DNA from 2 places in the Bradyrhizobium sp. USDA 4486 genome. Region 1 is predicted to be linked to the other one. Evidence: predicted binding sites of a transcription regulator. Region 1 holds the regulator's gene; the other holds the start of a gene.
What was found. Region 1 encodes PhoB, which activates phosphate uptake and scavenging genes when phosphate is short. Its sites were predicted from a motif close to TGTCATNNANCTGTCAT; they were not measured.
Positions count from the first base shown of each region.

Region 2: the regulator PhoB is predicted to act here: its motif matches at 1,313-1,329, upstream of ugpB (sn-glycerol-3-phosphate ABC transporter substrate-binding protein UgpB).

Region 1 covers NZ_JBSRZV010000001.1:6,836,133-6,844,446, forward strand. Annotated here, with positions in the region: gene pstS (phosphate ABC transporter substrate-binding protein PstS) at 1-633, shown strand, start outside; gene pstC (phosphate ABC transporter permease subunit PstC) at 754-1,743, shown strand; gene pstA (phosphate ABC transporter permease PstA) at 1,745-2,590, shown strand; gene pstB (phosphate ABC transporter ATP-binding protein PstB) at 2,587-3,405, shown strand; gene phoU (phosphate signaling complex protein PhoU) at 3,417-4,133, shown strand; gene phoB (phosphate regulon transcriptional regulator PhoB) at 4,156-4,863, shown strand; gene ACVWY3_RS32265 (GcrA family cell cycle regulator) at 4,965-5,477, opposite strand; gene ACVWY3_RS32270 (acetylornithine transaminase) at 5,934-7,136, shown strand; gene argF (ornithine carbamoyltransferase) at 7,136-8,059, shown strand.
Region 2 covers NZ_JBSRZV010000001.1:6,324,469-6,331,571, reverse strand. Annotated here, with positions in the region: gene ugpB (sn-glycerol-3-phosphate ABC transporter substrate-binding protein UgpB) at 1-1,258, opposite strand, end outside; gene ACVWY3_RS29805 (CaiB/BaiF CoA transferase family protein) at 1,477-2,694, opposite strand; gene ACVWY3_RS29800 (organic hydroperoxide resistance protein) at 2,871-3,296, opposite strand; gene ACVWY3_RS29795 (MarR family winged helix-turn-helix transcriptional regulator) at 3,452-3,910, shown strand; tRNA gene ACVWY3_RS29790 (tRNA-Ala) at 4,010-4,085, opposite strand; gene ACVWY3_RS29785 (TIGR02300 family protein) at 4,177-4,584, opposite strand; gene aroA (3-phosphoshikimate 1-carboxyvinyltransferase) at 4,755-6,092, shown strand; gene cmk ((d)CMP kinase) at 6,089-6,727, shown strand; gene rpsA (30S ribosomal protein S1) at 6,997-7,103, shown strand, end outside.

The sequences.
Region 1 (8,314 bases):
AAGATCACCAAGTGGGACGACGCCGCGATCAAGAAGCTCAATCCGAACGTGAAGCTGCCGTCGGATGCCATCACCGTGGTCCGCCGCTCGGACGGCTCGGGCACCACCTTCAACTTCACCAACTATCTCTCCAAGGCCAGCGCGGACTGGAAGAGCAAGGTCGGTGAGGGCACCGCGGTCGAGTGGCCGGTCGGCGTCGGCGCCAAGGGCAACGAAGGCGTGTCGGGCAACATCAGCCAGACCAAGAACTCGATCGGCTATGTCGAGTACGCCTATGCCAAGCAGAACAAGCTGACCTACACCGCCCTAATCAACAAGGCCGGCAAGACGGTTCAGCCGACCGTCGAAGCCTTCCAGGCGGCTGCTTCCAACGCCGACTGGGCCAAGGCTCCCGGCTACTACGTCATCCTGACCGACCAGCCCGGCGACAAGTCCTGGCCGATCACCGCGGCGACCTTCATCCTGATGCACAAGGAGCCGGCGGATAAGGCGGCGTCGAAGGAAGCCATCAAATTCTTCACCTGGGCGTTCAAGAACGGCGCCAAGGCCGCCGAGGAGCTCGACTACATCCCGATGCCCGAGAGCGTCGTGAAGCTGATCGAGAAGACCTGGTCGGCCGACATTAAGAGCTAAGGCGCTCTCGATTGCCGGGACCTCAAAGACGTCCGCTCCGGATCGGCCTCGCGCTGCATCCGGAGCGCAGCACCGACAACAAGCGTATATAAACAGGTACAGGGGATCGGCGTGGCAGAGATGGCTGTCGAGAGCAATGTAGTTGATGCCGCCGGACCGTACGATCGCGCCAAGGCGTTGAGCGCGTTCAAGCTCGGTGACCTCACCTTCTACTGGATCACGCGGCTCAGCGCGATCTCCGTGCTGCTGATCCTCGGCGGCATCATCGTTTCGCTGATCGTCGGTGCCTTCCCGGCGATGAAGGAATACGGCCTCTCGTTCCTGTGGACGCAGCGCTGGGCGCCGTCGGCAGATCCCCCCGTGCTCGGCGCGCTCGGCCCGATCTACGGCACGCTCGTCACCTCGTTCATCGCGATGCTGATCGCCATTCCGGTCGGTCTCGGCATCGCCATCTTCCTCACCGAGCTGTGCCCGCAATGGGCGCGCCGCCCGATCGGCATGGCAATCGAGCTGCTCGCCGGCATCCCCTCGATCATCTACGGCATGTGGGGCTTCTTCGTGCTGGGCCCGTTCCTGGCCAACACCTACCAGCCGTTCATGATCAAGATCTCCGACGGCATCCCCGTGCTCGGCGCGATCTTCGCCGGTCCCCCGTCCTATCTCAGCCTGTTCAATGCCTCGCTGATCCTCGCCATCATGGTGCTGCCCTTCATCACCTCGATCTCGGTCGACGTGTTCAAGACGGTGCCGCCGGTGCTGAAGGAAGCGGCCTACGGCGTCGGCTGCACCACCTGGGAAGTCGTCCGCAGCGTGGTGATCCCCTACACCCGCGTCGGCGTCATCGGCGGCGTCATGCTGGCGCTCGGCCGCGCGCTCGGCGAGACCATGGCGGTGACCTTCATCATCGGCAACTCGTTCCGCATCTCCTCGTCGATCTTCGCCCCGGGCACCACGATCTCGGCGGCGATCGCGTCCGAGTTCGCCGAAAGCGACGGCCTGCACCAGTCCGGCCTGATCCTTCTCGGCCTCCTGCTGTTCGTGCTCACGTTCTTCGTGCTCGCCGCCGCGCGCCTGATGCTGCTGCGTCTCGAAAAGAAGGCGGGGAAGTAACATGAACCCGATTTACGCACGCCGCCGCCGCATGGACATCGTCATCCGTGCGCTCTGCCTTGCCGCCGCCGCCTTCGGCGTCACCTGGCTCGCGCTGATCCTGCTGACGCTGCTCTACAACGGCCTGACCGGGCTCAACCTCCAGGTCTTCACCGAAAACACCCCGCCGCCCGGCTCGACCGAGGGCGGCCTCCTCAACGCCATCGTCGGCTCGCTGATCATGACCGCGCTCGGCGTCGGCATCGGCGCGCCGCTCGGCCTGTTCGCGGGCACCTATCTCGCCGAGTACGGCCGCAACGACAAGCTGACCTCGGTGATCCGTTTCATCAACGACATCCTGCTGTCGGCGCCCTCGATCATCATCGGCCTGTTCATCTACGGCGCGGTCGTGGTGCCGATGCGCGGCTTCTCGGCCATCGCCGGCTGCCTCGCGCTCGCCGTGATCGTCATTCCGGTGGTGCTGCGCACGACCGAGGACATGCTGCTGCTGGTGCCGAACGCATTGCGCGAGGCTGCCTCCGCGCTCGGTCTGCCGCGCTCGCTGGTGATCAAGCGCATCGCCTATCGCGCGGCGCGCTCGGGCCTCATCACCGGCGTGATGCTGGCCACCGCCCGCGTCGCCGGCGAGACCGCGCCGCTGCTCTTCACCGCGCTGTCGAACCAGTTCTTCAGCCTGAGCCTGAACAAGACGATGGCCAACCTGCCGGTGACCATCAACAACTTCGTGCAGAGCCCCTATGCCTACTGGAAGCAGCTCGCCTGGAGCGGCGCCCTGCTGATCACGTTGACCGTGCTTGCCCTGAACATTGGCGCGCGCATCCTGAGCGCCGAGAGGACCGCAAAATGAGCGATATGTCAGTTACCGTCAGTACGCCCGTTCAGCACGGCTCGCAGCCGCTGCCCGAGGCCCCGGCCAAGGTGACGGTGCGCAACCTCAACTTCTATTACGGCGAGCACCACGCGCTGAAGAACATCAACCTGACGCTCGGCACCAATCGCGTCACGGCGTTCATCGGCCCGTCGGGCTGCGGCAAGTCGACCCTACTGCGCATCTTCAACCGGATGTACGACCTCTACCCGGGCCAGCGCGCCACCGGCCAGCTGATGCTCGACCAGACCAACATCCTCGACCCCAAGCTGGACCTCAACCTGCTGCGCGCCCGCGTCGGCATGGTGTTCCAGAAGCCGACGCCGTTCCCGATGACGATCTACGAGAACATCGCGTTTGGCATCCGTCTCTATGAGAAGATCTCGAAGTCCGAGATGGACGACCGCGTCGAGAAGGCGCTGCGCGGCGGCGCGCTGTGGAACGAGGTCAAGGACAAGCTCAATGCGTCCGGCCTCTCGCTCTCCGGCGGCCAGCAGCAGCGCCTCTGCATCGCCCGCACCGTCGCGGTGCGGCCCGAGGTGATCCTGTTCGACGAGCCCTGCTCGGCGCTCGACCCGATCTCGACCGCCAAGGTCGAAGAGCTGATCCAGGAGCTGTCCGAGAACTACACGATCGCGATCGTCACCCACAACATGCAGCAGGCGGCCCGCGTCTCCGACAAGACCGCCTTCATGTATCTCGGCGAGTTGATCGAGTTCGACGATACCAGCAAGATATTCACTTCGCCGAGCGATCGGCGCACGCAGGATTACATCACCGGCCGGTTCGGCTGAGGAGACGGGATATGGGTTCTGAACATACCGCAAAGGCCTTCGACACCGACCTCCAGGAGCTCACCCGCCTGGTCGCCGAGATGGGCGGCCTCGCCGAGCGCATGATCGTCGATTCCGTCGACGCGCTGATCCGTCGCGACGTCGTGCTCGGCCAGCGCGTGGTCGCGACCGACGCCGAGATCGACGCGCTCCAGAAGAAGATCGAGGAGCGCGCCGTGCTCACCATCGCCCGCCGCCAGCCGATGGCGGTGGACCTGCGCGAGATCGTCGGCGCCATGCGCGTCGCCACCGATCTCGAGCGCATCGGCGATCTCGCCAAGAACATGGGCAAGCGCGTCGCGGCGCTGGAGACGGACTTTCATCCGCTGAAGCTGTTCCGCGGCCTCGAGCACATGACCGACCTCGTGCAGCAGCAGGTCAAGTCGGTGCTGGACGCCTATGCCGCGCACGACCTGCCGGCGGCGATGGCGGTGTGGAAGGGCGACGAGGAAGTCGACGCCATCTGCACCTCTCTGTTCCGCGAGCTTCTCACCTATATGATGGAGGATCCGCGCAACATCTCGTTCTGCATTCACCTGATGTTCTGCGCCAAGAACATCGAGCGCATCGGTGACCATGCCACCAACATCGCCGAGACCGTGTTCTACATGATCGAGGGCCAGGCGATCACCGACAAGCGGCCGAAGGGTGACATGACGACCTTTGCCACGACGATCCCGAATAGCTGAAGAGTCAAGGAGCGACGACACCATGGGCGCGCGCATTATGGTGGTTGAAGACGAGGAAGCTCTCACCGAGCTGCTTCGCTACAACCTCGAAGGCGATGGCTATGACGTCGAGACGGTGATGCGCGGTGACGACGCCGACACCCGTCTCAAGGAGCACATCCCCGACCTGATCGTGCTCGACTGGATGCTGCCGGGCCTCTCCGGCATCGAGCTGTGCCGACGGCTGCGCACCCGCCCGGAGACCAAGCAGCTTCCGATCATCATGCTGACCGCGCGCGGCGAGGAGAGCGAGCGGGTGCGGGGTCTTGCGACCGGCGCCGACGATTACATCGTCAAGCCGTTCTCCGTGCCGGAGCTGCTGGCGCGCGTGAAGGGCCTCTTGCGGCGCGCGAGCCCGGAGCGGCTCGCAACCGTGCTCGCCTATGGCGACATCGAGCTCGACCGCGACAAGCGTCGCGTCGCGCGCTCGGGCCGGCCGATCGATCTCGGTCCGACCGAATATCGCCTGCTGGAGTTCTTCCTCGAGCACCCCGGCCGCGTGTTCTCGCGCGAGCAGCTGCTCGACAGCGTCTGGGGCCGCGACATCTACATCGACGAACGCACCGTCGACGTGCATATCGGCCGTCTGCGCAAGCTGCTCAATCTCGGCCGCGAGCAGGACCCGATCCGCACCGTCCGCGGCGCCGGCTACGCGCTGGACGATCGCTTCGCGAAAGCGGAGCAGACGTAAGAACGGCTGCAAGCGAGCAAAATAAAAGCGTGCCGAGCGGCGCGCTTTTTTGCTTCGGATCGTCCCGGCCGCGTGCCGGGACGATGTCGTTGAAGCAGTGCTCAGCGCGTGCCCGGCTTCGCGGGCGCGCGGCGGCGATCCGCCGCCGGCTGGTAGGCGACGCGCGAGTGCTGCGCGCAATAGGGCAGGCCGGAGAGCGCCTTGCCGCCGCAGAAGAAGAAATCCGGGCTCGATGGATCGCCGACCGGCCAGTGGCAGGTCGCCTCGTTCAGCTCCAGGAGCGACAGCCGCTGGCTCATCGGCACCACGTTGTCGTAGGTGACCGGCTCGGCCTCCACCTCGACCTCGAAGGCCTGCGCCAGCGCGGTGTTGCCGCGCGAGATCGGGCGGCTCACGCGCATCATGTGCTGCGCGGGACGCGCCTTGCGCGGCCGGGGCGCGGCCGACGAGGGGCTCTTGGCGCGGCCGGACAGGCCGAGCCTGTGCACTTTGCCGATCACGGCATTGCGGGTCACATTGCCGAGCTCGGCCGCGATCTGGCTGGCCGAAAGTCCGGCCTCCCAGAGCTTCTTCAGCTGCTCGACGCGATCATCGGACCAGGTCAAAACCGTCATTGCACCCTTTCCCTCGCTGCCGGCCAGCCATCCTGGGGCCTCACAGCGAATGCCTAAGCCTTGAAAAACCCGTGCCGCCAGAATCCCTTAAGGCTCGCCGGGCACACAAGGTGCGCCCGAACGTTTACGCCGGTACATGAGGACTCTTGGGATCAGAACTGCTGCACGAGATGTCGTATCTGACAGTCCAAACGCTACAATATGGCGTGACTCGCGCGCAAGAGTCCGCCGACTCGCTTCCACATGTTCCGTGGTGAAAAATCCCGCAAAATCGGCACCGCAAGACTACGGATTCAGCGTTTCCTGGGGCTTTTCGGGCGGCATTGACACCCGTCTCACCAAGCATAAGATAGTCGTGCGTGCCGCCCTTAAAAGGCGGCACGTTTCGTTTTCCGGGCCGGTCAATGGTGCGTTGCGCAACGCACTCAGGCCGTCCGCAACATCCAAGTGATCGTCATGACCAACAGCGCCGCGCCGCATTTGCTCCCCGTTTTCGCCAGGGCCGACCTCGGTTTCGAGCGCGGCGAAGGCTGCTGGCTGATCGCGACCAACGGCGAGCGCTATCTCGACTTCACATCGGGCGTCGCGGTGAATGCGCTCGGCCATGCTCATCCCGCGCTGGTCAAGGCGCTGCAGGAGCAGGCGACGAAGCTCTGGCACATGTCGAACCTGTTCCAGAGCCCCGATGGCGAGAAGCTCGCCGCGCGCCTATGCAGCGAGAGCTTTGCGGATTTCGTTTTCTTCTGCAATTCCGGCGCCGAGGCGCTGGAGGGCGTGATCAAGCTGGTCCGCCATCATCACTTCTCCAAGGGTCATCCCGAGCGCTACCGCATCATCACCTTCGAAGGCGCCTTCCACGGCCGCACGCTGGCAACGCTGGCTGCGACGGGAGCTGCAAAATATCTCGAAGGTTTCGGCCCGCCGATGGACGGTTTCGACCAGGTGCCGCATGGCGACATCGAGGCCGTAAAGAAGGCGATCGGTCCGCAGACCGCCGGCATCCTGATCGAGCCGATCCAGGGTGAGGGCGGCGTGCGTTCGTCGCCGCCCGCCTTCCTCAAGGCGTTGCGCCAGCTCTGCGACGAGAAGGGCCTGCTGCTCGCGTTCGACGAGGTGCAGACCGGAATGGGCCGCACCGGCGATCTGTTCGCGCATCGGCGCACCGGCGTCACGCCTGACGTGATGTCGCTGGCGAAAGCGCTCGGCGGCGGCTTCCCGATTGGCGCAGTGCTGGCGACCGCGGAGGCGGCGGCTGGCATGGGCCCCGGCTCGCATGGTTCGACCTTCGGCGGCAATCCGCTCGCGATCTCGGCTGCGAACGCCGTTCTCGACGTCATGCTCAAGCCCGGCTTTTTCGATCACGTGCAGAAGATGTCGCTGCTGCTCAAGCAGAAGCTCGCCTCCGTGATCGACCGTCACCCCGACGTCGTCAGCGAGGTGCGCGGCGAGGGGCTCCTGATCGGCATCAAGGCCGTGGTGCCCTCCGCCGATCTGGTCGCAGCGCTGCGCAACGAAAAATTGCTCACCGTCGGCGCCGGCGACAATGTCGTGCGTTTCCTGCCGCCTCTGGTCGTCACAGAAGCCGAGATCGAGGATAGCGTCGTGCGGCTCGAGCGCGCCTGCACGGCCCTTGCCGCCAACAAGCGGGCGGCAAGCTGATGAGCAGTTCACCCAAGCATTTCCTCGATATCAACGAGCTGCCGCTCACCGAGCTCAAGCGCATGCTTGCCGCATCCTCCGCGATGAAGGCGAAGCAGAAGGCGCACCAGCCGGTGAAGCCGCTCGAAGGCAAGACGCTGGCCATGATCTTCGAGCGTCCCTCGACTCGCACCCGCGTTTCGTTCGACGTCGCCATGCGCCAGCTCGGCGGCGAGCCCATCATGCTCACCGGAGCCGAGATGCAGCTCGGCCGTGGCGAGACCATCGCCGACACTGCGCGCGTGCTGTCGCGCTATGTCGATGCCATCATGATCCGCATCCTCAACCACGAGGCGCTGCTCGAGCTTGCGCAACATGCGACCGTGCCCGTCATCAACGGCCTGACGCGGCGTTCGCATCCCTGCCAGGTGATGGCCGACCTCATGACATATGAGGAGCATCGGGGCCCGATCGAGGGCCGGACGGTGGCCTGGACCGGCGACGACAACAACGTGCTGGCGTCCTGGGCTCACGCCGCCGAGCGCTTCAAGTTCAAGCTCAACGTCGCAACGCCCCCGGAGCTCGCGCCGAAGAAGGTGATGCGCGACTGGATCAAGGCGACGAATGCGCCGATCGTGCTCGGCACCGATCCTGAGGCCGCCGTGAAGGGCGCCGACTGCGTCGTCACCGATACCTGGGTGTCGATGGGCGACAAGGAAGGCGAGCACCGGCACAACGTGCTCAAGCCCTATCAGGTCAATGCCAAGCTGATGTCGCTCGCCAAGCCAGACGCGCTGTTCATGCACTGCCTGCCGGCCCACCGCGGCGAGGAGGTCACGGATGACGTGATCGACGGCCCGCAATCGGTCGTGTTCGACGAGGCTGAAAACCGCCTGCACGCGCAGAAGGGCATTCTGGCCTGGTGCTTCGACGCGGTGACGTAATCTCGCCGAAGCCCCGGCGGTCGCCTCACAGATCGTTGTCCCTGCGAACGCACTGCGAACGCAGGGGCTACCGCGGAATCTCTCGCGCGGCGGACGCTAAAGGCCGACAGTCTTCGCCAAACCCAGGCCTGCGGTCATGCGTATCGGGTTCGCGCTTTCGCCTTCGCTCTTCGAGCTTCGGCGGACAAGTCGCGCGCCCCGGGACGACATCGAATCTGCAGGATCGTGTGCGATCATGACTGCATCCGGAACACA
Region 2 (7,103 bases), 510 kb from region 1:
CATCGAGCGCCTGCTTGGCGGTCTTCTTGCCGGCCAGCGCCTGCTCGATCTCTTCCGACCAGACGTCGCGCAGCTGCACCATGTTGCCGAGGCGCAGGCCGCGCGAGTTCTCGGTCGGCTCCTTATTGGTCAGCTCGAGCAGCGGCGTCTCGAGATAGGGCTGGTCCTTGTAGAACCCTTCTTCCTTCGCCTTGGCGTAGGCCGCCTTGGTGATCGGCAGATAGCCGGAGGCCTTGTGGATGTAGACTTGGCGATCGGTGTCGGAGAGGAAGGTCAGGAACTTCGCGACGCCCTTGTATTCGTCGGCCGACTTGCCGCCCATCACCCAGAGCGAAGCGCCGCCGATGATCGAGTTCTGCGGCGCGCCCTTCACGTCCGGATAATACGGCATCGGCACGGCGGTGAAGTTGAACTTGGCCTGCGCCTTGACGTTGCCGAAGAACGCCGACGAGGTCAGGTAGATCGGGCATTCGCCTGAGGTGAAGCGGCCTTCGCCGGTGTTGGTGCGGCCGGCATAGTCGTAGACCTTGGTCTTCTGCAGCTCGACCAGGTTTTCGAGATGCTTGACCTGGAGCGGGCCGTTGAATTCGAGCACGGTGTCGAAGCCGTCGAGGCCGTTGGCCTTGGTCGAGAGCGGCACGTTGTGCCAGGCCGAGAGCTGCTCGAGATTGACCCAGGTGACCCACGAGCCCGAGAAGCCGCAGGTGTCGTGACCGGCCGCCTTCAGCTTCTTGCCGGCCTCGAACACTTCAGGCCAGGTCTTGGGGATCTCGACATTGGCCTTCTTCAGCTCGTCGAGATTGACCCACATGACTGTAGATGACGAGTTGAAGGGGAACGACAGCATCTCGCCCTTCGAGGTCGAGTAGTAGCCGGTGATCGCGGGCAGGTAGGCCTTCGGATCGAACTTCTCGCCGGTCTCGGCCATCAGCTTGTAGACCGGCTTCACGGCGCCGGTCGCGGCCATCATGGTCGCGGTGCCGACCTCGAACACCTGCATGATATGCGGCGCGTTGCCGGCGCGGAACGCGGCGATGCCCGCGTTCATCGTATCGGCGTAGTTGCCCTTGTAGGTCGGGATCACCTTGTAGTCGCTCTGCGCGGCGTTGAAATCGTTGGCGAGCTTGACGATGACGTCGTTGTTGGCGCCGGTCATCGCATGCCACCACTGGATTTCGGTCAGGGCCAAGGCCGGCGAGGCGCTGAGACCAACCGTGAGTGCAACAGCTGCAGCCGCGCCAAAATGTCGAAGAGTCATCAAGAAAACCTCCCTTGCCCGTCAATGAAGAGGCGCTTGCGCTAGCAGCGCCATATGACGTTCACATGACTGTGTAAGCGGCCGAAACGAAAGCGGCAAGCGCTGGAAAAGGGAAGCCGTCAAATAGGCGAATGCGACGCGGGCAGCCTCATGCGTTCGCGCTGCACATGCGCGGCTCGCGCCGCAGTGCGGCATCTGCCGAGTGAGGCGGTCGGACCCTAGCGCTTGCGCTCGGGCCCGCAGACCACGCCCTTGGCGACCATCGCGTCGATCTCCGACTTGGAGTAGCCGAACTCGCCCAGCACCTCGGCCGCGTGCTGGCTGAATTTCGGCGGCAGGCGGCGCAGGCTCGGCTTGCTGCGGTCGAGCCGGATCGGCGAGGCCACGCCCTTGTACCAGTCCTTCTCGATGACATCACCGCGCGCGATCGTGTGCGGGTTGGTCAACGCTTGGTCGATCTTCTGCACCGGACCGGCAGGCAGACCCGCCGCAAGCAGGCGATTGCACAGCGGCTCGGCCTCGTGCTGGCTGAACACCGCGGCCAGCTCTGCGCGGAGTGCCTCGCGGTTGGCGATGCGGTCCTTGTTGCGGGCAAAGCGCGGATCGGTGCCGAGCTCGGGCTTGCCGATCTCCTTGGCGAGCTTGCGGAAGGTGCCGTCATTGCCGACGCCGATGAAGATGTTGTCGGTCTTCGTCGGGAAGATCGCGTAAGGAACGAGGTTCGGATGCTCGTTGCCGGTGAGCGAAGGCGGCTTGCCATGCATGAAATAGTTCGCGGTGTGCGGATGCATGATGGCAAGGCCGGTCTCGTACAGCGTCGTTTCCAGGAACTGGCCCTTGCCCGAACGCTGCCGCTCGGAGAGCGCCATCAGGATGCCGATCGCGGCATAAAGACCGGTGGTGATGTCGACCAGCGGCACGCCGATCCGCATCGGGCCGCTCTCCACCGAGCCGGTCGCCGCGATCATGCCGGTCATGGCCTGGATGATGGCGTCATAGCCGGGATTGCCGCCACGCGGGCCATCGGCGCCGAAGCCGCAGATCCGGCAATGCACGAGGCGCGGGAATTTCTCGCGCAAGACCTCGTTGCCGATGCCCCATTTCTCCAGCGTGCCGGGCTTGAAATTCTCGATCAGGACGTCGGCCGTCTCCAGCATCTTCAGCAACACCACGCGGCCGCCCTCGGAGGCGAGGTCGAGGCCGATCGAGCGCTTGTTGCGATTGATGCCGACGAAATAGGCCGCGTCCTCCTCGTGGAACGGAGGACCCCATTCGCGCACCTCGTCGCCCGCCGGCGGCTCGACCTTGATGACGTCGGCGCCGTGGTCGGCGAGGATCTGGGTGCAATAGGGACCGCCGAGTACGCGCGTGAGATCGATGACGCGCAGCCCGCTCATTGCGCCCAATGCTGCCCCAGAACTGGCGGCTTCAGTCATGCCTTCGCTTCCCTGTGTCGGTCGTTTGGTCACAGGCCTAGCGAGGTTTGTTTGCGCCAGCAATGGCGCCGGGCGTAGAGCCGCATGCGCCGCCGCGCGCCAATCCCGCGGCGCGGCAAATCAAGCGGAAGCGGCCGGCCCGAGGGGGATCCCGGGCCAGCCAATCCATCGTCAGATCAGACGACCGTCAGGCGAACGTCGACATTGCCGCGCGTGGCATTGGAGTACGGGCACACCTGGTGCGCCTTCTCAACCAGCGCCTCGGCCTCCGCACGGGCGAGACCCGGCAGCGAGACGGCGAGGTCGATGTCGAGGCCGAAGCCGCCCTCGGAGCGCGGGCCGATGCCGACGGTCGAGGTGACCGATGCGTCGGCCGGAACCTTCGGGCCGCCCTGCGAGGCCACGAACTTCATCGCGCCGATGAAGCAGGCGGCATAGCCGGCCGCGAACAGCTGCTCGGGATTGTTGCCGGCGCCGCCGCCACCGCCGAGCTCCTTCGGCGTGGTAAGCTTGACGTCGAGTGCGCCGTCGAGGGTCGCAGCATGGCCGTCGCGGCCGCCGGTGGCTTTTGCGCTGGTCTTATAGAGGACGTTCACGGACATTTTCGTCTCCCTTGGGGTTCCGGGTTGGGACCCCGTCTATATCGCGGACAATTAGATTGCGCGCAATTGAAATTGTGCAGCCTCACATTTAATTGTCCGCAATTGAATCTGCCGCCGGCCGGCCCCAGGATGGGAGAAACGTCGTGAGATTCGTGATGCCCCGGAAAGTGCCGGCGCTGGACCCGCAGCGCCTCGACAACCAGATCTGCTTCGCGGTCTATTCCGCCGCGCATGCCTTCAACCGCGTCTACAAGCCGCTGCTTGACCGGCTCGGCCTCACCTATCCGCAATATCTGGTGATGCTGGTGCTGTGGGAGCGCGACGACGTCCCGGTCAAGGACATCGGCGAGAAGCTGTTCCTGGATTCGGGCACGCTGACGCCGCTCTTGAAGCGGTTAGAGGCCGCGCATCTGGTCAGGCGTACCCGCTCCAGCGAGGACGAACGACAAGTGCTGATCGCCCTGACGCCGCAGGGCCACGCACTGAAGGAAAAGGCACGCAGCGTGCCGCAATCGATTCTGGCGGCCTCGGACTGTTCGGTGTCGGAGCTGGTGGCAATGAAGGATGAGATCGTCGCATTGAGGGATCGGCTCAATGCGGTGATCGGGGAGTAGGGGAATTCGTGGAGGCCGGCTTCGCCCTTCGGGCCGCGCCGCGGCAGCCTTCGCTGCGATAAGGCTTGCCGAGCCGAAGCTGGCGAAGCCAGCGAAGGCTGGTGGAGCCAGGCGGGATCGAACCGCCGACCTCTTGCATGCCATGCAAGCGCTCTCCCAGCTGAGCTATGGCCCCTTAAATCGCGGGATGACCCTGGGGGATCACTCCCGACCGGCGAGCCTTCCGACTCGCGCGGTGCACCCTTTTTCACAGATCAGGGCTGATCTCAAGTCTCTTCATCACCTCCGACATCACCAATGATGTCGGTGACGTCCTCATCGCCCTCTTCTTCGTCGGCAATGAAGGTCGAATCATCGTCATCGTCGTCGTCGAGGGTCTCGTCGACCTCGATATCGTCCTCCGATTCGGGCACCACGGCCTTGACCTTGCCGGTGTTCTCCTCGGCATCGGCCTCCTCGAGGGAGACCAACTCTTCGGCCTCAGCCGGCTCCGGCGCGGTATCCTGGGCCATGTTGCGGGCTTCGGCGCCACGGGGCGCGCGCGCAGGGGCAATCGGGGCGATCGGAACCACTTCGCCGGTATAGGGCGAGATCACCGGATTCTTGTTGAGATCATAGAATTTCTTGCCCGTGGTCGGGCAAATACGTTTGGTTCCGAGTTCGGACTTGGCCACGGCAGGAATCCTGGGAATGTCTGAAAAGCGGTGCTTCACTTGGCTAGTTGGCGGCCCGCTGTCAATAGCGCATTACGGGAGAAAGACATGCCCGTGACGACGGAGAGACCATGTGATACCTGCCCCCGCGAGCCCCGCAGGGATGTTTCGGGCCTATCCAAGGACATAATGTGACCCATTCCGACAAGCCGACGCCCCTTCGGTCGCGCGCCAGCGGTCCACTGACCGGGAAAGTGCGGGTGCCCGGGGACAAGTCGATCTCCCACCGCGCCCTGATCCTCGGCGCGCTTGCGGTCGGCGAGACCAGGATTTCGGGCTTGCTGGAAGGCGAGGACGTCCTCAACACCGCCAAATCCATGCAGGCTCTTGGCGCTCAGGTCGAGCGCACCGGCGATTTCGCCTGGAAGGTTCAGGGCGTCGGCGTCGGAGGCTTTGCACAGCCCAGCGCGGCGCTGGATTTCGGCAATTCGGGCACCGGCTGCCGGCTGGTCATGGGCGCCGTGGCCGGCTGCCCGATCTCGGCGATTTTCGACGGTGATGCCTCCCTGCGCAGCCGCCCCATGCGCCGGATTCTCGATCCGCTCGAAAAGATGGGCGCCAGGGTCGTTTCCGGCGGCGAGGGTGGCCGCCTGCCGCTGACCGTCCAGGGCGCGCGCGATCCGCTGCCGATCACCTACAAGACTCCGGTCGCCTCGGCCCAGATCAAATCGGCCGTGCTGCTGGCGGGCCTGGCCGCGCCTGGCACCACCATGGTCATTGAAAACGAGGCCAGCCGCGACCACACCGAGCTGATGCTGAAGCATTTTGGTGCCGAGATCACCTCGGTGCCGGAAGGCCAGCATGGCCGCCGCATCACGCTCGTCGGTCAGCCCGAGCTGCATGGTGCCAACGTCGTCGTGCCCGCCGATCCGTCCTCTGCGGCATTCCCCATCGTCGCGGCGCTGATCGTCGAAGGCTCCGACATCGTGTTGTCCGACGTCATGACCAATCCGCTGCGCACCGGCCTGTTCACCACGCTGCGCGAAATGGGCGCCTCGATCGAGGAGAGCGAGGTGCGGCGCGATGCCGGCGAGCCGATGGCGCAGTTGCGCGTGCGCGCGTCAAAACTGCGCGGCGTCGAGATACCGCCGGAGCGCGCGCCCTCGATGATCGACGAATATCTCGTGCTGGCGGTCGCGGCCTCCTTCGCCGAAGGCACGACCATCATGCGCGGCCTGCAGGAGCTGCGCGTCAAGGAATCCGACCGTCTCGAGGCCACGGCTGACATGCTCCGCGTCAACGGCGTCAAGGTCGAAATCTCCGGCGACGATCTGATCGTCGAGGGCCGTGGCCATGTCCCCGGCGGCGGCACAGTCGCGACCCATATGGATCATCGCATCGCGATGTCCGCGCTGGTGATGGGGTGCGCATCCGACCAGCCCGTGACCGTTGACGATACCGCCTTCATCGCCACCAGCTTCCCGGACTTCATTCCGATGATGCGTTCGCTAGGGGCCGAGTTTTCATGATCATCGCCATCGACGGGCCCGCCGCCTCGGGCAAGGGGACGCTCGGCAAGCGCCTTGCCCATCATTACGGCTACCGTCATCTCGATACCGGTGTGATCTATCGCGCGGTGGCCTATGCCCTGATGCAGTCGGGTCATGATCTCCGGGACGAGGCGGCGGCGGTGCAGGCGGCGCTGGAACTCGATCCCGAAAAGTTCGGCAATCCCGCCCTGAAGACCCAGGAGGCCGGTGAGGGCGCGTCCATCGTTTCGGCCATCCCCAGGGTTCGCGAGGTCCTGCTCAATTTCCAGCGGCAATTTGCCGCCGATCCGCCCGGCGCCGTGCTGGACGGCCGGGACATTGGAACCGTGATCTGCCCGCATGCCGACGTAAAGATTTTCGTCGTTGCCGACCCCAGGGTTCGTGCGCGGCGCCGGACCATGGAGGCGAGGGCGAGGGGCGAGCAAGTGGACGAGGCGGCCGTGCTCGCCGACATCATCCAGCGCGACGAGCGTGACAAGAACCGGCCGATTGCGCCTTTAAAACCGGCCCCCGATGCTTACTTGCTAGATAACTCCCAACTGGATATAGAAGGCGGCGTCCGGGCCGCCATCGACATTATCGAGGCTGTCCGAGCGGGCCGGTCGCGGGGTTAAGCCGCCGCCGTCATTGGAGGAAGTGCCCGCTCCCGCTCTTTGAGGTCGATACCTTCGGTCCCTGGTTTGGGGACCGGCGCGATCCAGGCTCCGGACACAAGAATTCCACGTATCGAATGCGCGGGCCTCAGCCGGCCCGCTTCCGTTGTTCTTGCTGCAAGGCCGGAGCAACGAGCGGTCGCTCGAAGGTTTTGCGGACCTTCCGACACTGCGCGTGCGATGCGCCCTTGAACCCAACGGCCGGCAAGACATCCGCAACTGGAGAACAAATGGCTTCGACTTCTGCTGATACCTATAGCCCCTCGCGCGACGATTTCGCCGCGATGCTCGACGAGTCCTTCGCAGGTGGCAACCTGCAGGAAAGCTCCGTCGTCAA